DNA from 3 places in the Vreelandella sp. F11 genome. Region 3 is predicted to be linked to each of the others. Evidence: predicted binding sites of a transcription regulator. Region 3 holds the regulator's gene; each other region holds the start of a gene.
The links. Region 3 encodes LexA, which represses DNA repair genes until DNA is damaged. Its sites were predicted from a motif close to TACTGTNTANNTANACAGTA; they were not measured.
Positions count from the first base shown of each region.

Region 1: recA (recombinase RecA) is a predicted target of LexA. The motif match lies at 4,013-4,032, and genes of this name have one in related genera.
Region 2: ACFIOZ_RS03745 (LexA family protein) is a predicted target of LexA. The motif match lies at 4,764-4,783, and genes of this name have one in related genera.

Region 1 is NZ_CP170448.1:797,810-805,536, forward strand. It holds gene fdxA (ferredoxin FdxA) at 79-402, opposite strand; gene mutS (DNA mismatch repair protein MutS) at 705-3,266, opposite strand; gene ACFIOZ_RS03675 (CinA family protein) at 3,383-3,916, shown strand; gene recA (recombinase RecA) at 4,052-5,125, shown strand; gene ACFIOZ_RS03685 (regulatory protein RecX) at 5,165-5,629, shown strand; gene alaS (alanine--tRNA ligase) at 5,844-7,727, shown strand, end outside.
Region 2 is NZ_CP170448.1:811,560-819,286, reverse strand. It holds gene ACFIOZ_RS03775 (heme lyase CcmF/NrfE family subunit) at 1-1,716, opposite strand, end outside; gene ccmE (cytochrome c maturation protein CcmE) at 1,756-2,265, opposite strand; gene ccmD (heme exporter protein CcmD) at 2,262-2,453, opposite strand; gene ACFIOZ_RS03760 (heme ABC transporter permease) at 2,453-3,205, opposite strand; gene ccmB (heme exporter protein CcmB) at 3,220-3,888, opposite strand; gene ccmA (cytochrome c biogenesis heme-transporting ATPase CcmA) at 4,014-4,634, opposite strand; gene ACFIOZ_RS03745 (LexA family protein) at 4,832-5,212, shown strand; gene ACFIOZ_RS03740 (IMPACT family protein) at 5,212-5,829, shown strand; gene ACFIOZ_RS03735 (sodium ion-translocating decarboxylase subunit beta) at 5,915-7,237, opposite strand; gene oadA (sodium-extruding oxaloacetate decarboxylase subunit alpha) at 7,264-7,727, opposite strand, start outside.
Region 3 is NZ_CP170448.1:2,606,729-2,614,455, reverse strand. It holds gene ACFIOZ_RS11915 (uracil-xanthine permease family protein) at 1-451, shown strand, start outside; gene mobB (molybdopterin-guanine dinucleotide biosynthesis protein B) at 523-1,101, shown strand; gene moaC (cyclic pyranopterin monophosphate synthase MoaC) at 1,106-1,906, shown strand; gene moaE (molybdopterin synthase catalytic subunit MoaE) at 1,909-2,376, shown strand; gene ACFIOZ_RS11895 (ribonuclease J) at 2,393-4,003, opposite strand; gene purU (formyltetrahydrofolate deformylase) at 4,235-5,089, shown strand; gene ACFIOZ_RS11885 (energy-coupling factor ABC transporter permease) at 5,114-5,785, shown strand; gene lexA (transcriptional repressor LexA) at 5,794-6,474, opposite strand; gene ACFIOZ_RS11875 (TetR/AcrR family transcriptional regulator) at 6,741-7,433, shown strand; gene ACFIOZ_RS11870 (L,D-transpeptidase family protein) at 7,411-7,727, shown strand, end outside.

The DNA of each region.
Region 1 (7,727 bases), 1.8 Mb from region 3:
CCACTGTCGGCAACACAATAAAAAAACCAGCGTGGTCGCTGGTTTTAAAGAGAAGTGCTGATGAATGAACCGCCAGCCTTAGCGCTCTAATTTCTCAAGCTTACCTGGCTTGCCATCCCACTCTTCGGCGTCCGGCAGTGGATCTTTTCTTTCGGCAATGTTCGGCCACACTTCGGCCATTTCAGCGTTAATCTCGATAAAGGCCTCTTGCCCATCCGGCAACTCATCCTCGGAGAATATCGCCTCGGCGGGGCACTCGGGCTCACACAGCGCGCAGTCGATACACTCGTCCGGATGAATGACCAGGAAGTTCGGGCCCTCGTAGAAACAGTCGACCGGGCAGACTTCCACACAGTCGGTGTATTTGCACTGGATGCAGTTCTCGGTAACGACAAACGTCATCTTGCTATCCCTCTTGCAGGGCCGGGGTGCTCCCAGCCATGGTCAATCGTGAATGGTTATAAATCAGCCGTTTTTTATAAGCTAAAAGTTTGAGCGACATTCTAGAGGTGCGCTTACCCCGCGGCAAGCGCCATATGATTCCTGAGCTATCTCTGTGGGTAGCAATGCCAGTACAGGTTTCCGCGAGGGCGCTGTGACCCCGTCCGTGGGCGCTACTTTCGACGGTTCTGTCGAAAGACCCTCGCTCCAACCTGCAATGGCAATAGAAGCTCACTTATGGCCTTCCAAGTTTATGAGTACTATTAGATCAGGTCTCGCCACTGATACAACAGTGACAATGCTTCCCGCGGTGTTAAATCATCTATATCGACGTTTTCCAACGCCTCGACCACCGGATGCGGCGCGGCGGCGAACAGATCGTTTTGCTGGGGAGCGGTTCTTGGCGCCTGCGCCGTGTTATCTACATCGCGCTGTTCCAGGGTCATCAGCTTTTCACGGGCGCGTTTGATCACGTGACCAGGAACCCCCGCTAACTGCGCCACCTGTAAGCCGTAACTTTGGCTTGCCGGGCCTGCCTCTATGCGGTGCATAAACACAATGCTATCGCCATGCTCGGTGGCCGTGAGGTGAATATTGGCCACGCCTTCCATATGCTCAGGCAGCGCCGTCATTTCAAAGTAGTGGGTCGCGAATAGGGTTAGCGCACGCCCCTTGGCGAGATGCTCCGCACTTGCCCAGGCCAGGGATAAACCGTCAAAGGTGCTGGTGCCACGGCCAATCTCATCCATCAGGATCAAACTTTGCTGGGTGGCGTTGTGCAGAATATTGGCGGTTTCAGTCATCTCCACCATAAAGGTAGAGCGTCCGCCCGCCAAGTCATCCGATGAGCCAATGCGGGTAAATATTCGATCCAGTGGGCCGATCTCTGCGGCATCTGCGGGCACGAAGCTACCGCAGTGGGCCAGTAGGGCGATGAGCGCCGTCTGACGCATATAGGTCGATTTACCGCCCATATTGGGGCCAGTAATAATTAACATATGCTGGTCAGGATTGAGTGCCACGTCGTTAGGCACAAAGGGCGTCTCGCTCACCTGCTCGACCACCGGGTGACGCCCCGCGTTGATTTGAATGCCGGTGGTTTCCGTGAGTGTCGGGCGCACCCAATTTAGCGCCTCGGCGCGTTCGGCAAAGGCGCACAGAACGTCCAGCTCCGCCAGGGCTTGGGAGGTGCTCTGTAGCGCGTGAAGAGTATTGTTGAGATCGCCCAGTAGGCGGTCATAGAGCCATTTTTCACGGGTGAGCGCTCGTGACTTGGCCGACAGCGCCTTATCTTCAAACTCTTTGAGCTCGGGAATAATAAACCGCTCAGCGTTTTTTAGCGTTTGACGGCGGATATAGTCGGCAGGCGCCTGCTGAGCCTGGGAGCGCGGCAGCTCGATAAAGTAGCCGTGTACCCGGTTGTAGCCCACTTTGAGGTTGGCAAGGCCCGTGCGCTCGCGCTCGCGAAGCTCTAGCTGAATAAGGTAGTCACCAGCGTTCTCGGCCATGCCACGATGCTCATCGAGCTCAGCATCAAAACCGTCGGCAATCACACCGCCATCACGGATCACCACCGGCGGGTTTTCCACCAGCGCGCGGCTGAGCATATCGGCCATTTCCGGGTAGGGGCGAATATGCGGGCGCAGGTTGTCCAAAGCGCTGCCGCTCTCTACCTCGCTGAGCTGCTGCTCCAGTTCCGGCAGCGTTACCAAGGCATCGCGCAGGCGCGCCAAATCTCGTGGGCGAGCGCTATACAAGGCTACGCGAGCGAGAATGCGCTCCACGTCGCCCACCGCGCTTAACGTTTCGCGCAGTGGCATATAGGCGGCATCCAGGCTTAACAGCGCCACACCTGCATGGCGCCCCTGCACGATGTCGCGTTGGCGTAGCGGGCGGTTGAGCCAGCGCTTGAGCAGCCGCGAACCCATGGCGGTGGTGCAGGTATCCAGCACGCTGGCCAGGGTGTTATCGCTGCTGCCGCCCAGGTTGATATCGATTTCCAGATTACGGCGGCTGGCAGCGTCGATCACCACCGCATCATCGCGGTTCTCAACGCTGATGGCGGTCACGTGGGGCAGGCGCGAGCGCTGGGTATCCCGGGCATAGTCGATCAGTACCCCCGCAGCAATCAGCGCCGTGGTTAAGTGCGCGCAGCCAAAGCCGCGTAAATCCTGCACTTCAAACTGGTCGCAGAGGCTGCGAGTAGCGCTCTCCAAGTCAAACAGCCACTCCCCCTGGCGGCGCAGGCTGCGCTTTTGCGACCAGGCATCGGGTAGCGTCAGACTTTCGGGCACCAGCAGTTCGGCGGGGGAGAGGCGTGTGAGCTCTGCCAGCATCTCCGCTTCGCTCTCCACTTCCAGCACGTTAAAACGCCCGCTGGAGAGCTCCAGCCAAGCAAGGCCCCAGCGCTCTTTTCCTGGGGCAACGGAGACCAAGACGTTGTCACGACGTGCATCGAGCAGCGCTTCATCGTGGAGCGTACCGGGGGTGACGATACGCACCACCTGGCGCTCGACGGGGCCTTTGCTGGTGGCGGGATCGCCAATCTGTTCACAAATAGCCACCGACTCGCCGCCAGCGACCAGGCGCGCGAGATAACCCTCAGCGCTATGGTAGGGTACGCCCGCCATGGGAATCGGTTTGCCGCCCGACTGGCCGCGCTGGGTAAGGGTAATATCCAGCAGTGCGGCGGCGCGCTTGGCATCGTCGAAAAACAGTTCGTAAAAATCCCCCATGCGGTAGAACAGCAGTACCTCGGGGTGCTCGCGTTTGATCTTTAAATACTGGGTGATCATTGGCGTGTTGGGGGGAATGGCCTGTGACATGGGCGTCCTGGTTGAGCGTGGCGCAAGCCATCTCGGCTTACGGCATGGGCAATTTCTTTAAGCAAGCTAAACGCAGTATTCTACGCTGAACAGACGACACACTTGAAGGAGCGACGATAGTGCCCAGCGAAACTAGCCTGAAAAATCTTGATTTAACCCTGTTGGCTCAGCGGCTAGGGCGGCTGTGTAAGCAGTTGGATGTGGAAGTGACCGCCGCGGAGTCATGCACAGGGGGCGGCATTGCCAGCGCTATCACCTCCACTGCGGGAAGCTCTGCTTACTTTACGACCGGCTATGTGACCTATTCGAATGCGGCTAAAACACGCTTGTTAGGCGTGCCTGACGCCACGCTGGCCGAGCACGGTGCGGTAAGCGAAGAAGTGGTTAATGCCATGGTCGCAGGGGCCTGCCGTGAAAGTGGTGCAGGATTGGCCGTTGCCGTTAGCGGCGTGGCTGGCCCGGATGGCGGCAGCGATGCGAAGCCAGTGGGGACGGTTTGGCTGGCCTGGGGAGATAGTGCTGCCCAGGAGGCTGAGTGTTTTCACTTCCCTGGCGATCGCCAGGCTGTTCGAGAGCAGGCGGTACGTCAGGCCTTGGTAGGGCTGGTGGCGCGCCTGAATGAGCGGGAAAAGGCGAGCAAGACGCACTAGTGGTAAGGAAAAGTCGCTTATCCAGAAAGGCGCATAAGAAAATAGATGAGAGAAAGCGTGATCAAGGATTTGTTTACGGCGTAATCTTTGGCATACTACTGGCTAATTATACAGCTTGTTATGAGGAATCACTGCATGGCTCAGGATGACAACCGCACTAAAGCGCTAAACGCTGCACTCACCCAAATCGACCGTCAGTTTGGCAAGGGCACCGTCATGCGTCTCGGCGACGCGCCGCGTGTCGTCATGCCGTCGGTTTCCACCGGTTCATTGGGTCTGGATATCGCCCTTGGTATCGGCGGCCTGCCGTTTGGCCGCGTGTGCGAAATCTTTGGCCCGGAGTCGTCGGGTAAAACCACCCTGACCCTCTCGGTGATTGCTCAGGCGCAAAAACAAGGCAAAGTGTGTGCCTTCGTGGACGCCGAGCATGCCCTTGACCCCAGCTACGCCGAAAAGCTGGGCGTTAACCTGGATGACCTGTTGGTTTCCCAGCCGGACACCGGCGAGCAGGCGCTTGAAATTACCGACATGCTGGTTCGCTCCGGCGGTGTTGATGTAATTGTTATCGACTCGGTCGCGGCGTTGACGCCGCGTGCTGAAATAGAAGGCGAAATGGGTGACTCCCACGTCGGCCTGCAAGCGCGTTTGATGTCTCAGGCGCTGCGTAAAATCACTGGTAATATCAAGAACGCCAACTGCCTGGTGATCTTCATCAACCAGATCCGCATGAAAATTGGTGTCATGTTTGGTAGTCCTGAAACCACCACGGGGGGGAACGCGCTTAAGTTCTACTCCAGCGTGCGTTTGGATATCCGCCGCACCGGCTCGGTGAAAGTGGGTGATGAAGTCACTGGTAACGAAACCCGCGTGAAAGTAGTCAAAAACAAGGTGGCGCCGCCGTTCCGTCAGGCTGAGTTCCAGATTCTATACGGCAAGGGGATCTATCACGCCGGTGAGGTCATTGATCTGGGCGTGCAGTGCAACCTCGTCGACAAAGCCGGTGCCTGGTACAGCTATAAAGGTAAGAAAATCGGTCAGGGTAAAGCCAATTCAGCGCTCTACCTGGAAGAGCACCCCGAAATTATGCTCGAAATCGAAACGCAGATTCGTGAGCAGCTCTTGGCCAAGCCTGATCCTAAAAAGGAGAAGGAAGATGCGCCTGCCGAAGCAGCAGCAGAATTGGATGCGGGCGATGACGATCTGCTCTAAGACGATGCTAGCGAAGCCGATATTAGCGAAGAGCATCTGATGGCCTTTAGCTCCCAGCGCGATGCCACACCCCGTGACATCGCCATTGGCTTACTGGCTCGGCGCGAATACTCCCGCGCCGAGCTTGCCCAGCGGTTGAAGAAAAAAGCCTTCGACGATGCGGCTATCGATGAGTGCTTGGACTCCTTGGTTGAGCAGGGACTGCAGTCTGACGCGCGCTTTGCGGCTAGTTTCGTACGCACGCGTATTCTGCGTGGCCAAGGCGTTATTCGTATTAAAGGCGAGTTGCGCCAGCGCGGCGTTGACCAGGAGACCCTTACCACCGCTTTTGAAGAGGTGGAGGAGGGCGAGCAGGTCGACTGGTTTGAGCTAGCCCGGGAAACCCTGGCGCGGCGTTTTGATAGCCCTGGTGATTCCCCAAAAGAGCGCGCTAGACGCGAGCGCTTTCTCGCCAACCGCGGCTTCGATTTTGAGCAAATTCGCTACGCGCTCTCCTGCCTCTAATACGTTTTCTACAGCCCGTAACCCTTCCCCTCTTACATTTCTAATAGCGCTCTAATACGCTTGTTCATCTGGCTGTCCACACAGCTGTTTGCCATTCTGCCACTAAGTCCGGCTTTAGTCGTTTGACAACTGCGCTATAATGGCTGCTTTGCGACCCCTGAGGGTAGCGGTGACAGCGCCCTGGGACATCACGCTTTCTTGTTACGGATACCCTATGAAGAGCGCAGAACTCAGACAGGCCTTTCTTGAATACTTTGCAGAGCAGGGGCACACCATCGTGCCAACAGGGTCATTGGTGCCTGGCAACGATGCCACCCTACTGTTCACGAATGCAGGTATGGTGCCTTTTAAAGACGTCTTTTTAGGCCGCGACCCGCGCCCCTATGTGCGGGCGACTTCCGCCCAGCGCTGCGTGCGAGCCGGTGGTAAACATAATGATTTAGACAACGTGGGCTATACCGCGCGCCACCATACCTTTTTTGAAATGCTGGGCAACTTCAGCTTCGGTGATTACTTCAAGCACGACGCCATTCGTTTCGCTTGGCAGTTTCTCACTGAGCGGCTTGGGCTGCCTGCAGACAAACTATGGGTTACCGTCTTTACGGAAGATGACGAGGCCTACAACATTTGGGCTGACGATATTGGCGTGCCTCACGAGCGCATTGCGCGTATCGGAGCAAAGGATAATTTCTGGCAGATGGGTGATACCGGTCCTTGCGGCCCCTGTTCGGAGATCTTTTTTGATCACGGCCCTGAAGTGTGGGGTGGCCCGCCGGGAACGCCGGAAGAGGACGGTGATCGTTTTATAGAAATCTGGAACCTGGTCTTCATGCAGTTTGATCGTGATGCCCAGGGCACGCTCAACCCGCTGCCGAAACCCTCTATCGATACCGGTATGGGCTTGGAGCGTGTCGCCGCTGTCATGCAAGGCGTGCACTCCAACTACGAGATAGACCTGTTCCAGAATCTGTTGAAAGCCGCTGCCAAAGCGACCGGGCACCCGGACACCTCGACACCTTCGCTGCGCGTCATTGCCGACCATATCCGCTCCTGCGCCTTTCTGATTGCCGATGGCGTACTGCCTTCCAACGAAGGGCGTGGCTATGTGCTGCGTCGGATCATTCGCCGTGCGATTCGTCACGGCCATAAGTTGGGTGCGGTAGAACCGTTCTTTCATAAGTTGGTGGCAGCGCTGGACGCTGAGATGGGCGATGCCTATCCGGAACTGCGTGAAGCGAGCGATCAAATCGCCCGCGTGCTGCTAAAAGAAGAGGAGCAGTTCGCACGCACCTTGGATCATGGTATGGGGCTTTTGAATGCGGCCTTGGCTGAGTTGGACGGCAAGGTGCTGCCGGGTGAGACCGTCTTCAAGCTTTACGATACCTATGGTTTTCCGTTCGACCTCACCGCCGATGTGTGCCGAGAGCGTGGCGTTACCCTGGACGAAGAGGGCTTTCAGCAGGCTTTAGAGGCCCAGCGTGAGCGTGCACGGGCGGCCAGCCAGTTTGGAGCCGACTATAGCGCCTCTATCGAGTTGGAGGGTGAGACGGCCTTTACCGGCTACGACCGTTTGGAAGACCAGGCCAAGGTTACCGCGCTGGTCGACAGCGAAGGCAACGCCCTGGCCACTCTGGAGGCGGGGCAGAAGGGCATCGTGGTACTGGATCGCACGCCATTTTATGGCGAGTCTGGTGGGCAGGTGGGCGATACGGGCTACCTGTATGTCGATGGTGGTCGTTTCCAGGTTACCGATACCCAAAAGAGTAGTGGTCATCATCTGCACCAGGGCATGATGGTCGAAGGCTCGCTAAGCATTGGTGCCAGCGTGCGCGGTGAAGTAGACGCCAGTCTCCGCACTGCCACCCTCCGCAATCACTCGGCCACCCACCTGCTGCATCAAGCGCTGCGCATGGTGCTGGGTGACCACGTGCAGCAGAAAGGCTCGTTGGTCAACGCCGAGCGGCTGCGTTTCGACTTTAGCCACTTCGAGCCGATGACTCCCGAACAACTGGAAGAAGTCGAGCGTCTGGTCAACGAGCAGATACTGGCTAACGCGCCCACCAAGGTCGAGCAGATGAGCCTCGATCAAGCCAAGGCC
Region 2 (7,727 bases), 1.8 Mb from region 3:
CATGGTAAAGCTGCGGCCTGAGTCGCCTCGCTGAACCTGAAGCATGGCGGTATCCGCCAGGAAGTTGGCCCCGCGCCGTTCGGTTAGCTCGGTCATGGTGAACTGATAGCCCGCAACTTCCACCGTAGTGCCCGGCGACATGCGCACATTGCGCTCGATGTTGTAGTTGGAGACGACCGTCACGCCAACGATAGTCACGGCAACGCCGATATGCCCCAGCACCATGCCCCAATAAGCCAGAGAGAGTTTACGCACCCCGGCGACAAACGAACTGGCGTGGCGGGTTTTATCAAACACATCGCGCACCATCGGCAGTACAATCCAGAGCGCGGAGATAATGCCCAGGGAGACAAACAGGTTCCATTCACCGCGGTACAACAGCGGCATTAATAGGCCTATCAGCAGCGCGGCAACGCCTGCTAACCACAATTTACGGGTCAGATCCCCTGCCGCCATGCTCTTCCAACGCGTTACCGAGCCGAGCCCCATAAAGATACACATCACCACGGTAAGCGGGACAAACAGGGCATTAAAGTAAGGCGGGCCCACGCTGATTTTGCCCAACCCCAGCGAATCCAGAATCAGCGGATAGACGGTTCCCAGCAGCACGGTGACGGTCATAATCACCAGAAAGATATTATTGACCAGCAGCAGCGCATCCCGGGAGAGCCAGTTAAAGCCGACTTTATGACTCACCCGCGGGGCGCGTAGCGCAAACACCAGCAGTGAAAGCGTTACCGTAATGGCCAGCAACATGAGGATAAAGAAACCACGCGCAGGGTCGTTGGCAAATGCATGCACCGATGTCAGCACCCCAGAGCGCACCAGGAAAGTGCCCATCAGTGATAGCGAGAAGGTCGAGATCGCCAGCAGCACGGTCCAGCTTTTAAACGAGCCGCGCTTCTCGGTGACCGCCAGTGAGTGAACCAGCGCGGTACCAGTAAGCCAAGGCAGCAGTGAAGCGTTCTCGACCGGATCCCAGAACCACCAGCCGCCCCAGCCAAGCTCGTAATAGGCCCACCAGCTGCCCAGCGCAATGCCCACGGTCAGAAACGCCCAGGCCAGGTTCGTCCAAGGCCGTGCCCAGCGCGTCCAGGCGGCGTCTAAACGCCCGCCCATGAGCGCCGCGATGGCAAACGCAAACACCACGGAAAATCCTACATAGCCCATGTAGAGCATCGGCGGATGCACGATCAACCCGAAGTCTTGCAACAGCGGGTTAAGGTCGGCGCCGTCGCGGGGCATATCGGGCAGCAGCCGCTCGAAGGGGTTCGATGTGATCAAAATAAACAGCAAGAAGCCGACGCAGACCATGCCCATCACGCCCATGACTCGGGCGACCATATCCCGCGGCAGGTTGCCGGTGAACAGGCTGGCTGCAAAGCCCCAGCCCGCGAGCATAAAGCTCCACAGCAGTACCGACCCTTCGTGGTTACCCCACACCGCGCTGAACTTGTAGTACCAGGGCAGCAGCGAGTTGGAGTTATTGGCCACGTTTGCCACGCTAAAATCGTCCAGCATATAGCTGGCGGTCAAACAGGCGTAGGCAATGGCAATAAACACAAACTGCCCTACGGCCATGGGCTGACCATAGGCCATCCACAGCGGGCGCCGAGTCGCCGCACCAGCCAACGGCATCACCGCCTGCACCACCGCCATCAGCAGCGCGATAATGAGGGCAAAATGGCCAATTTCAGGAATCAGTTTGATAAGCATGTGTGCTCCGGCTTTGTTGCCAACCCTGAGGAACGGGAACTAGTATTCGCTTGCTTGGGGTACGCCTTCTTCATCCAGGCGTTTACCCACCTCGGCGGCTTTGGCCTGGTAGTCAGCTGGCGAATAGCCTGCCTCTTCCAAGGCTTGCGCCACTTCCGGGGGCATATAGTTCTCGTCGTGGCGCGCGAGGACTTTGTCGGCGTACAAACGACCGTCGGTCTGAAGCTCACCGACCACCACCACGCCTTGGCCTTCACGGAACAGGTCGGGCAGGATCCCGCTGTAGTAAACCTCCAGGTCATCGACGTAGTCGGTAACGACAAATTCGACGTCCAGGCTCTCAGGATCACGGGAAACCGAGCCCTCCTTCACCATGCCACCAGCGCGAATCTGCCGCTCCAGGGGTGCGTCACCCTGGGCGATCTGCACCGGGCTAAAAAACAGATTGATGTTGGCACGCAGCGCGTACAGGGTCAGCCCCACGGCAATCGCGGCTAGCGACACAAGCCCCAGAATAACGAATAGTTTCTGTTTACGTTTCGGTGTCATTGGGCGTTCCCCCTTGCGCTTTTTGTGCGTCTTGCGCGGCGTTTCAAGCCTTTGAGCAGTTGGCGCTGTTCAGCACGTGCATGCCAGATGGTGGCGAGCAGCAGTAGCGCAGTTACCCCCCAGGCAGACCAGACATAAGGTGCGTGGCCACCCATGGCGAGGAATTCGGCAAATGAGTCAAATGCCATTAGCGAGCCTCCTCGACCTGATCTTTGACCAGATCTTGTACCCAGCGCTTGTTAGCTTCGCGGCGAAGAATCTCGCTGCGCGTACGCATCAGCGTTAAGGCAATAAAAAAACTGTAAAAACCCAGCACCATAATGACTAACGGCAGCCACATTTCGGTGGGCATTGCCGGGCGCGAGGTCAGAGTAAAGGAGGCAGGTTGGTGCAGGGTATACCACCAATCCACTGAGTATTTGATGATAGGGATATTGATTACCCCCACCATGGCCAGCACCGAGGCTGCCCGTGAGGCGCTATCGCGGCTGGTAAACGCCCCACGCAGGGCAATCACGCCTAGATACAAAAACAGCAGAATCAGCATGGAGGTTAGCCGGGCATCCCACATCCACCAGGTTCCCCAGGTGGGCACGCCCCATACGGCGCCGGAAAATAGCGCCACAAAGGTCATCGCCGCGCCAAGAGGCGCCATCACTGCCGCTGCCATATCGGCGACTTTGATTTTCCAGACCATAAACACCAGACCGGAAACCGCCATGGCGATAAAAATTGACTGAGCCAAAAAGGCCGCCGGCACATGCACGTAAATAATCCGGAAGCTATTACCCTGCTGGTAATCCGCCGGCGCAAACGCGAGCCCCCATAGGGTGCCAGTAACGATCAACAGCGCCGCCGCGACCCAGAACCAGGGCTGTAATTTGGCACTAATGGCATAAAACCATTTAGGTGATCCCAGCTTGTGTATAAAGGCCCACATAGCGTGTCCTGTCCTTAACCGTTAATACTGATACGCAGCGATGCGGCAATCGCCCACGGCGCCAACATGAGAGAGGCAGCGAGTAGCGCGCCCAGGATCGCCAGATGTGCAGAGACACCGTCGCCGAGAATGGCCGCTTGCACCGCACCTGCGCCAAAAATGAGCACCGGAATATACAGCGGTAGCACCAGCAGCGAGAGCAGCACACCGCCCCGCGCCAGACCGACAGTTAGCGCCGCACCGATGGCGCCAATCAAGCTCAAGCTTGCCGTACCCAGCGCCAGCGACAGGGCCAGCACGGCGTAACTACCCGCTGGCAGCGCCAGCATGATACCTAATATTGGCGCCATCAGGGCCAACGGTAGTCCGGTCAGCAGCCAGTGCACGGCCACTTTGGCCAAACTCAGCGCGACTAACGGCTGGGGCGCCAGTAATAGTTGCTCCAGACTGCCGTCGTCATAATCACTACGAAACAGGCTATCTAATGACAGCAGCGCGGCTAACAGCGCTGCGACCCACAGCAACCCCGGCGCAATCACCGCTAAAAGCTCAGGGTCGGGCGAAATGGCGATCGGGAACAGCGTGATCACCAGGGCAAAAAACACCAGCGGGTTCAGCACTTCGCCACGGCGTCTGAGCAATAGCGTTAAGTCACGCACGAGCGTGGCCTTCACTGCGGTCATTAACCCACCCTTATGCTCACGCAGTGGAACTGCTGAAAGCTGCTGGGTACTCTCCGAGCTTTGTGAAGAGCCGTGTGAAGAGCTATTTGAAACGCCATGTAAAGAGCTGTGCAACCCTTTCTCCTTTACCCTAGGGATATCCGTCTGAGCAACGGTGAAGCGGTTAACTCGTGATGCGTTGTTACTAACACGCAGCCCCCCGCCTGAGCGTGGGCAACAAGCTGTTTCTCTAGATCCGCGACGCCGTGGCGATCAATCGCGGTAAAAGGTTCATCCAGTACCCATAGGGCGCGCGGCGTTAACGTTAAGCGCGCCAGCGCTACGCGGCGCTGTTGGCCTGCCGAGAGCTGCCCTGCGGGCACATCTTCAAAGCCTGCCAACCCAACCCGTTCAAGGGCTTCTAAGCGCTGCTCTTCATGGCCACTTTCCCCGCTTAATGCCTGATACCAGACTAAATTTTCTAACGCGGAAAGTCCTGACTTAATGCCTGGTGCATGCCCTAAATAGAGCAAATTCGCGAGAAAATGTTCACGCGCCTGGTTCATCGCAGCGCCATTCCAGAACAGTTCGCCCTGGTAGTCACTGAGCTGCCCGGAGAGAATTTTTAGCAGGCTGGTTTTGCCACTGCCATTGGGCCCTTCAATTCGCACTATTTCACCGCTGCGAACCTCCAGATCCAACTCTTGAAACAGCCAGCGGTCGTCGCGTTCACAGCCAAGCTGTCGGGCTTGTAGACACAGGCTCAAGCGTCTCTCCTGGCATATTGATTTCGCGTCGAACTCTACACGTAAAGCCCCTTTCTCGCCACTCACACAATGCGGCGCTGGGTCGCAGCGTGATCTCCATCAATATGTCGTAAGACCAATTATCTCTAGCACTGTATGCAAAAACAGGTCTACAATGAGAAACACTGTATGAAAGAACATGCAATGGAGATTTCCTAATGACCCTATCGATGGCAGCACCTACCGCTACGTTCGGCCACAGACAACCGGCACTGCGCCCTTACGCGACTGCACCTAGCGTTACTCGACGCAACACCTATGCACTCAAAGTGCGCGGCAACGCACTGTGTGATTGCAACTTGTTCGATGGCGATGTCATTATTATCCGGCGCTATCAACACGATACCCAGACAGAAACCGCCGTTGCCGAAATTAACCAGCAAACAATTGCCTTGAGGCAGCTCTCTATCAGCCGCTTTGGCGTAGAGTTATGGCCAGAGGATACGTTGCAGCCAGCGCTATTTTTGCATAACCGGGATATTCAGGTACTCGGCATGGTAATGGGTGTGAAAAGTGAGACTACCTTCACGGAGCATTAATGCGCTATCGGGTTCCCGAGCTACCCATTGGGTCATGGCATACGGCTGACATCGAAGTCGAAAAAAGCCAGTTTATCACCTGGATGTGCCACGCCCCTGATATCGATGCATTCACCAACCTGCTGACTGCGGCGAAAAATGCGCACCCTACTGCCAGCCACCACTGCACTGCTTACATTGCCGGGCCACCCGGCGAGCAAAACCTGATTGGCTTTTCCGATGATGGCGAGCCTGGCGGCACCGCTGGCCGACCCATGTATCAGGTTCTCCAGGGCAGCCAACTAGGCCAGATCGGCTGTGTGGTCATTCGTTATTTTGGTGGCACCAAGCTGGGCACCGGCGGCTTAGCCCGCGCTTACGCTCAGGCGGTTAGCCATGCCCTTGAGACGCTGCCTACCCGGGAAGTCGTTGAGCGCGATAGTTACACTCTGCGCCTCACCTTTGCCAATGAAGCAATTGCCCGCACCTGGTGCGAAGAGCGCGATGTCCCTATTGAACAAGCCGACTACGATGCTGATGGCGTGCGTCTAACCATTGGCTGGCCAAGGGACTGCCCGCTTGATCTTGCCCCGTTAGAAAACCGCTTGAAGAGCGCTATCGGTATTCTCACTAACTAGATAGCCCGTCGGAATAGCCCATCAAAAAAAACGCGACATACTGCAAGTGTCAGTACACCGCGCTTATTTATTCACTCGTTCAACATTAACCCAGGTATTTAATCATTACCCCGGCCGCCACTGCTGACCCAATAACCCCCGCCACGTTGGGGCCCATCGCGTGCATCAGCAGGAAGTTATGCGGATTGGACTCCAGCCCCACCTTGTTCGCCACTCGCGCCGCCATAGGTACGGCGGAAACGCCCGCAGCACCGATCAAGGGGTTGATGGGCATTTTGCTCACCAGGTTCATCAGCTTGGCCATCAGTACCCCAGCGGCCGTACCGATGCCAAAGGCGACAATGCCAAGGCCTAATATCCCCAGCGTCTCAAACGAGAGAAAACTCTCGGCCATCAGCTTGGAGCCCACTGACAGACCAAGGATTATGGTGACGATATTGATCAGGGCGTTTTGCGCGGTATCTGACAAGCGTTCGACTACGCCGCATTCGCGCATTAAATTACCGAAGCAGAACATACCCAGCAGCGGAGCTGCATCGGGCAGAAACAGCGCCACCAAAATCAACAGCACCAGCGGAAAGACAATCTTTTCCAATTTTGAGACCGGCCGCAGCTGCGTCATCTTGATTTGACGCTCTTTATCACTGGTCAGTAGACGCATAATGGGCGGCTGAATCAGCGGCACTAACGCCATATAGGCATAGGCAGCCACGGCGATAGCCCCCAGCAACTCCGGTGCCAGCACGCTGGAGACATAGATAGAGGTCGGGCCATCAGCACCGCCAATAATACCAATGGCGGCGGCCTGGTTAAGCGAGAAATCCATGACCCCCATCGAGCTTAGCGCTACAGCGCCAAACAGGGTGGCAAAAATGCCAAACTGAGCCGCCGCGCCTAAAAACAGCGTGCGCGGGTTGGCCAGCAGCGGGCCGAAGTCCGTCATGGCGCCCACACCCATAAAGATAATCAGCGGGGCAATACCTGAGCCAATCGCGACTTTATAGAAGCTGTAGAGCATGCCATCGCTATACCCAACGCCCACGGCAATATCCCGGGCGGCGCGCACTTGATCCGGTGCGACACCATCGTGGGCAATCGCTTTTAACGATTCCCGCCAAGCTTCCGCATTGGCTAGTGGATCCAGCGTCGCGCCTAGCGCTGCCGCCATTTGCTGTAGCACGGCAGGTTTCGCCACCTCAATCGCTTGGTCGAGCGCTGAAATCGCCAGCCCCGCTTCGGGGATATTGGCTAGAATACCGCCAAAGCCAATCGGCACCAGCAGCAGTGGCTCAAACTTCTTATAGATGGCCAGGTAGAGCAGCAGTAACCCCACTATCATCATGACCGCTTGGCCAAGCTCCAGGTTGTAGAGCCCCGAGCCTTCCCATAACGTTACTAATTTATCCATTACTTTTTATCCATTACCGGGGGCCCTTAGAGCTCGATCAGCGTGTCGCCTACGGCAACGCTATCGCCTTCGCTGACGTTAACCTTAGACACAGTGCCCGCACTGCTGGCGCGCACTTCGGTTTCCATTTTCATCGCTTCCAGGATGATCACCACGTCACCTTCTGCGACGCTGTCGCCAGGGCGAACATTAACCTTGAAGATATTGCCTGCCAGCGGCGCATCGATGCTTTCTCCACTACCGCCACCGCTCGGCGCAGGCGCTTCGCTAGAGGATGGCTGTGCCGACGCTGTGCCAGATGCAGTTTGCTCCTGCACTTCGCCCAGCTCACCGCCTTCAGAAACTTCCACCACGAAGGCTTTGCCGTTGAGCTTAACGGTATAGGTTTCCGGGCCTTGGCTTGCGACCGGCGCTTTGCTTTCCGCCTTGACGGGCGCCTTCTCTGCGCTGGCTTCAGCCACTTGGGGAGCAGGCTCAAAAGCGTCTGGAT
Region 3 (7,727 bases):
CCGTACGCTGTTAGGCGACGGATTGGCGACCAGCGTTGCAGCACTATTCGGCGGGCCGCCGAATACAACTTACTCGGAAGTCACCGGGGCGGTAACGCTCACGAGGGCATTTAATCCCAAGTACATGATCGTTGCTGCGATTATTGCCATTGTGCTGGCGTTTGTGGCCAAACTTGGCGCGCTGCTGCAGACCATTCCTGGGCCGGTAATGGGCGGTATAATGACGCTGCTGTTTGGCTCCATTGCGGTCGTCGGCATGAACACCCTGGTGCGTGCCGGTCAGTCGCTGACGGCGCCGCGCAATTTAGTCGTGGTTTCGCTGATACTGGTGTTCGGGATTGGTGGTATGCAGTTTGGTGGGGGCCAGTTTACGCTGCAGGGCGTCAGTCTAGCCGCTTTGGTGGGTATTGCCCTGAACTGGCTCTTGCCCCGCGAGCAAGAAGGTGAGTAAGAGCATCATTTGGAGCGCTGGGTAAGTCGTTAGGGCGCCATCGATTAGTGATTATCAGGAGTCTCTGCAGCATGGAAAACGAACTCACCGCCTCCTTTCCCATCCTTGGGATAGCTGCTTGGAGCGGCACCGGGAAAACGACGCTGTTAGAGAAGCTGCTGCCACGATTAGGTGAGTATGGCTTGAGCGTCGCGGTGATCAAGCATGCTCACCACTCGTTTGATGTCGACCAGCCTGGCAAGGATAGCTATAAGCTGCGCAGCGCAGGGGCCGCACCGGTACTAGTGGCTTCCCGCCAACGGTTTGCCCTGATGCAGGAAACCCCCGGTCAGGAGGAGCCTGATTTAGGTCAGTTAATTGCTATGATGGCGCCGCACAAACCTGACCTGGTGATTGTCGAAGGCTTCAAGGCATGGCCAATTCCCAAGCTGGTGTTATATCGCGATGGGATTGGCGATGCGGCTATTTTAACCGGCCAGTGGGTTGAGGCAGTCGCACTCAGTGCGCCACCGCCTGTCGAACTGGCGGCTTCGGTTACTCAGTTAGACCTAGACGATAGTGAAGCAATAGCGCGCTGGATTGTCAGTTGGGTAAGCGCGAAAAACGACGCTATATTTTCAAGTGCTTGGGCTTCAAAAAAGGAACGGTGACACTATGCATCTTACCCACCTCAATACCCGTGGCGAAGCCAATATGGTGGATGTCGGCGATAAGCAGGAAACCCGTCGCGAAGCAGTCGCCTCGGGGCGCATCATCATGCAGCCTGAAACGCTGAAATTGCTTAGCGATGGAGAACTGCCCAAGGGCGATGTGCTGGCTACCGCGCGAATCGCCGGTATCCAGGCTGCCAAGCGTACCCATGAACTGATTCCTCTCTGTCATTCGCTGGCGCTCTCCAAAGTATCGGTTGAGTTCGATATTGATGTGGCCGAATCCTGCGTTCATGTGACCTCGCTTTGTCGTTTGAATGGGCGCACCGGGGTTGAAATGGAAGCCCTGACCGCCGTCTCGGTAGCCTGTTTGACGCTATACGATATGTGCAAAGCGGTTGATAAAGGTATGCGTATCGAGGCCATCCAGCTCGACAGTAAGCAGGGTGGGGTGCGTGGTGACTACCAACGTATGAGCAGCACCCAGGCGCCCATTGTTACCGGCGACGGCGTAGCCGGGGAGGTCAGCTTGGGCGAGCGCTGCCCTTCACCCTGCGTGCGGGTTAAGTTTTTAGCCGAACTACGCGAGCGGGTAGGCGAGAGTGAGGCCGTCGTGAGTCTTGATCAACTGGCTAGCCGCGACATTAGCGGATTAAAAGCCGCGCTGGCCGAGCAGGATAGTCGCTTTAAACAGCTTACCGACCAGCGTACGCTGTGTGCGATTAATCATGTCATGGCCAATGACGATGCGTTAGTGACCGATGATGACGAAGTGGCGTTTTTCCCGCCAGTAACAGGGGGGTGAGGGTGGATAATAAGCTGGATATTAAAGTAGTCATTCAAGCTGACTCGTTCTCAATGGCCTACGGCTATGACGATGCCTTGGCGGGGCGCAGCGATATTGGCGCAGTGGTGAGTTTTACCGGCTTAGTGCGTGATTTTAATGAAACGCCGGACGTCACTGGGTTAACGCTAGAGCACTACCCGGGCATGACCGAGCGTACGCTGACGGAGATTGGTGAGCAGGCCTGGCAGCGCTGGTCGCTCCAGGCGGTACGAATTATTCACCGCGTCGGTTACCTGGGGCCTGGCGATCCTATTGTGCGTGTACTCGTAGCCAGCGCACACCGTCGTGAGGCCTTTGAAGCCTGCGATTTCATTATGGATTATCTGAAAACCCAAGCGCCTTTCTGGAAGAAGGAGCACTCTGCCCAGGGCGAGTATTGGGTCAAAGAGCGTCACTCCGATCAACAGGATGCGGCGCGCTGGGAGTGACATTGTCTGTGCAGATCTAACGGTTGGCAGCGTTGTCCAGAGTAATGGGCTCGGGCATTTCGGCAGCCATAATCTGAAGGTGGACTTCGGGCAGGTGCTGCATATGCTCCGCGAGCCAGTGAACCAAGCGGGGCTGCAATGCTTGGCGCAAGTCGGCAAGTGTTTCTGCGGCAATCTGCTCAAGTTGGTCATCCAGCCATTCGCTAAAGCTATCCTCATCGAGCGGGCTCGCCCCTGCGGCATCCAGCATCAAACGACCAATGCGCGCCCATCCTGTCTCAGTGGCTGTCACCGGCAGCGCTAAGTATAAGCTGCCGCGACGGGCCTTGTTGGCGTCATTTACCTCGAGGCCAGGGTGGGGTACCACGCTATTTTGACTGACAATGCAGGGCGGCTGCGGATAACGCGCCTCGCAACGCAGCCCATGGCTATCGAAGAAAATTAGATCACCATTCACCGGTGCAAGCGGCGCGCTAACGCCCAGCTGTTTGGCAATTTCCTGATGAGCCTGCTGGTGGCGAGCTTCGCCGTGCACTGGCATAAGATGCTTGGGTCTTACCCACTGGTAAAGCTTGATGAGCTCATCCTCTGCAGGATGCCCGGTGGCGTGTAACTCAGGATGATTGATCTCGTCATAGATGCTGACACCTAACTGCGCCAGGCGCTTTTTAAGCTGCTCGATGGGACGCTCATTGCCGGGTATGGCTTTAGCCGAAAAGATAACGTTATCGCCCGGTTCAAGATCAACGTAGGGATGACGGCCCTGCGCCAGACGCTGTAACGCAGCGCGTGGCTCTCCCTGACTGCCGGTGGCGATAATCACCACTTCATCCGGGGGGAGGTAACCTAGGTCGTGATTAGGCACCAGCGGCGGTAAGTCATCCATATAGCCAAGTCCTCGAGCCACGCTGACCATGCGCTCCATGGAGCGGCCCATCAAGCTTATACGGCGTCCGCATTGGTGAGCTGCGCGCCCTATCGCTAACACACGGGCAAGATTGCTGGCAAAGCAGGAGACCACCACACGGCCCTGGCAGTGGCTGAGGGTTTTTGCCAGCGCCCGGGCGACATCCCCCTCGCTGCCCGAGTGGCCGGGCATAGGGGCGTTTGTGGAGTCGCCGACGACTAAGTCAACTGGCGCCAGTGCCTTGAAGTGGGTTGCATTGATCGGCGTGCCAATGATCGGTTCTGGGTCGAGTTTCCAGTCGCCGGTATGCAAAACACGATAGCCACCGGCCATCATTATTAGCGCACAGCTTTCGGGGATTGAGTGGGTTAAAAGCAAGTAGCGCAGCGTAAACGGCCCACTTTCAAGTGCCTCACCAGGTTCAATGACATGGATGGATGCGCTGCTCAGCTGATGCTCGGCAAACTTCAGTCTCAGCAGCCCCGCCGCTAATGGGGTGGCATAAATGGGGCAGTTCCACATCGGCCAGAGCCATGCGACTGCGCCTATGTGGTCTTCATGACCATGGGTAATAAACAGCGCTTTGGGCACGATGCCTAGTGCTTTCGGTGTGTCGAGATTGGGCACTTGTAGCGGCGAGTTGGGAAGATCCTGGCGAATCATCATCCCGCAGTCCACGGCTATCCAGTAATCGTCATAACCGTATAGCGTTAGATTCATTCCAATCTCACCGCATCCCCCCAGCGGCAAAAGGCGCAGCGGTGGACGACGACGGGGACGAATTTGAACGCGTGATGAATGCATCTGTTATGAAAAACCTAAAAAGTAGTGACTTAACTATACGGGAAGGCAGGGGCGGCTAACAATCATCCTTGGCCTTCCGATACAATATGAAGCCTAAGCCGCTGGTTTGTCATAATTACCTTAGAAAATAGGTCAAGAGTAGCTCACATGTCTCATTATTATCGTTTAGTGGTTTCCTGTCCTGATCGGGTAGGTATTGTTGCACGGGTTTCAAACTTTATTGCCCAGCAGGGCGGCTCTATTACTGAAGCCAGCCAGCACTCAGATTTAGAAACCGGCTGCTTTTTTATGCGCTATGAAATCCTGGCGGATTCGGTGGGTATGTCGGTGGAAGCACTGCGCGCGGCGTTTGAGCCGGTGGCTAGCGAATTCAATATGCAGTGGTCACTAGTGGATACCCAGCAGCGTCGCCGGGTGGTACTGATGGTGTCACGGGAGTCACACTGCCTGGTAGATCTACTTTACCGCTGGCAGGCGGGTGAGCTGGATTGCGATATTGTTGGGGTTATCTCCAACCATGACGATATGCGTTCGCTGAGCGAGTGGTACGGCATTCCTTACCACCATGTACCGGTCGACCCTGACGATAAGCAAGCGTCGTTTGCCAAGGTTCAAGCCGAAATCGACAGCGCTCGCGCTGACTGCGTGGTGCTGGCACGCTATATGCAAATACTGCCCCCCGAGCTGTGTGCGCGCTATGCGGGGCGAGTGATCAATATTCACCACAGCTTTCTGCCCTCTTTTGCCGGGGCTAAGCCCTACCACCAGGCCTACCAGCGTGGCGTTAAGCTGATAGGCGCTACCTGCCACTATGTGACCGAGGAACTCGACGCAGGCCCTATCATCGAACAGGATATCCATCGCGTTAGCCACTGCCACACACCTACGGATCTAGTACGCTTTGGACGTGATGTCGAAAAAGCCGTGCTCGCTCGCGGTTTGCGCTGGCACTTGGAAGATCGCGTGCTGGTGCACGGCAACAAGACCGTGGTGTTTAGCTAACGCTCATCAACTTGAGAGGCCGCCATGTCATTTGCGCAAAGTGTATTAGCGCCTTGGGCGCTGCTGCTCACCTGGCTACTTTCGCTAGGCGTGATGGCGTGTGCACTATGGCGGCGGCCTTGGCAGGTATTAATCGAGGATACAGCGCTTCAACATCGCTGGTTAGGGGCTACGCTGGCGGTGATGCTGATGTGGCAGCTTCGTGCCCAGGCGGTTGATTGGCTAACGCTGCACCTGGTCTTCACAGTTTTGATGACACTCGTTTTTAAAGCGCCGCTAGCGCTGATCAGCAACGTGCTGATCAATGTCGCTATGGTGGTGATTGGCCGCAATGAGTGGCTGTTGCTGGGGGCGAATGTGCTGGTGACGGGAATCGTTCCGGCGGCTGTGATTGGCACGGTATGGCGGTTAGTAGATCGCCGCCTGCCGGATAACTTGATGGTGTTTCTGTTTGCCTGCGGTTTTTTTGGTGCGGCGCTGGCGACGCTAGGGGGAGGGCTGGCAGCGGTGCTGCTGATTATCGTCGCAGGGACTGACCCTGAGGCGATCTATCTCGCTCAGGAGTACGCGCGCTTTTTGCCGCTGCTAATGCCTTCAGAGGCATTTATTAGCGGCATGCTGTTAAGCATTCTGTTGGTCTATCACCCAAACTGGGTGGCTACCTTCAATGACCACCGCTATATCGACTTGCAGTAGCCGAGTGACTAACCGAGTGCCTGACCGTTGCCGCCACGAATCACGCCGACTCCAACGCCTTCGATATCGAGGGATTGGGAGCGCAGGTCGATTTCAATAGGCGCAAAGTCAGGGTTTTCTGCAAACAGCGTTACTTGGTGCCCTTGGCGTTTGAAGCGTTTGACCGTTACTTCATCTTCCAGGCGAGCCACCACGATCTGGCCATCGCGCACGCGGTCAGTGCGATGAACCGCCAATAAATCACCCTCCAAGATGCCAATATCCTTCATGGAAAGGCCGCGCACGCGCAGCAGGTAGTCGGCTTTGGGTGTGAAGTACTCAGCCGGCAGCGGGCAGTAACGATCAATATGTTCAGCTGCCAAAATGGGACTGCCAGCGGCAACCTCACCGATGACTGGCAGACCAGTGGGCAGCGGTTCAACGCTGGTAGCAGGTAACGCAGTGGCGGCGCTATCGAGGATCTCTTGAGGTTCCTGGTTGGGCAGACGAATGCCACGAGAGGTGTTACGGATAATGCGAATAACGCCTTTGCGTTCCAGCGCACGCAGATGCTCTTCAGCCGCATTGGGAGAGCGGAAGCCCAGTGCTTTGGCAATTTCAGCACGGGTAGGAGGGTAGCCAAATTCGCCCATCGTTTTAACGATAAAATCAAACACATGCTGTTGGCGAGCGGTTAGCGGACGCGACATACCAGACTCCATAAATATGAATAGACAGTAACAAGTTAAATGGCGACTTAATCAATAAGTGGTTAAGTATACAGTATGTTCCTCTGTCCAGTATATGCCTTGTCACTACCTAATGCCGAAGTCCATACAATTTTTCTAATCGTTTGAAACTAAGCTTCTGCTTATTTAACGCGCCACATTTTATCAATAAATCAAGCGTTGAGCCCACCAAGGTTATGGCATAGTATTTTGCTATGTTTTAAACACCTGTTTCCCTGGAGAGCGACATGGCTCAATCTGATACGGTGACCCGTATACTCGATACCGCCGAGGTGCTGTTTGCAGAGCGGGGTTTTGCCGAGACTTCACTGCGCAACATCACCAGCAAAGCGCGTGTCAACCTAGCCGCGGTTAATTACCATTTTGGTTCCAAAAAAGCCCTGATCCAGGCTGTTTTTGCCCGCTATCTGGATCCGTTTAATCAGCGTTTTCATACCGCTCTGGATGAGCTTGAAGGCCAACACGCCGGGCGTGTGATTCCACTTGAAACACTGCTTGAGACGATGGCCACAACCGTTCTTGCGGTACCTGCCGAGCGCAATAGCTTAAAAGTGTTCATGCGCCTGCTCGGCCTAGCCTACAGCCAGGCCCAGGGGCATCTCAGACGATATATACAGCAAGAGTATGGCGATGTGTTCACCCGCTTCACCGAGCTGGTAAGAAAAGCAACGCCAGACCTGCCTGACGCGGAGCGTTTCTGGCGACTACACTTTATGCTCGGCACGGTAATCTTTACCCTGTCTGGCCTCGATGCGCTACGCGATATCGCAGAGAAGGATTATCACGAACAGGTCTCTGTGCGTGATTTGGTCAGGCGGTTGCTCCCGGTAGTGGTGGCTGCCATGAATGCACCGTTACCCACGGCCCTTGAAGCAGCTAAACCTGAAGAAGGAAAACATGCGAACGCCTACGCTAGCTGAGCTACCCCCGACTGAGAATATCTGGCTGGAGATTGATACGAGTCAACAGCAGCTGCGCTGTTGGCGAGGGCCTAAAGTGCTCCATGAGTGTGCCATCTCATCCGGTGCCGCCGGGAACGGGGAGCACAACGGCAGTGGCAAAACGCCCCATGGCTGGCACTATGTGCGCGCTGCCATCGGTGAAGATATGCCCGAAAATGCGGTGTTCCGAGGCCGCCGCTGGACAGGTGAAACCTTTTCAACTGCGCTGGCCGAGGCACACCCCGAGCGTGACTGGATTCTGACCCGTATTCT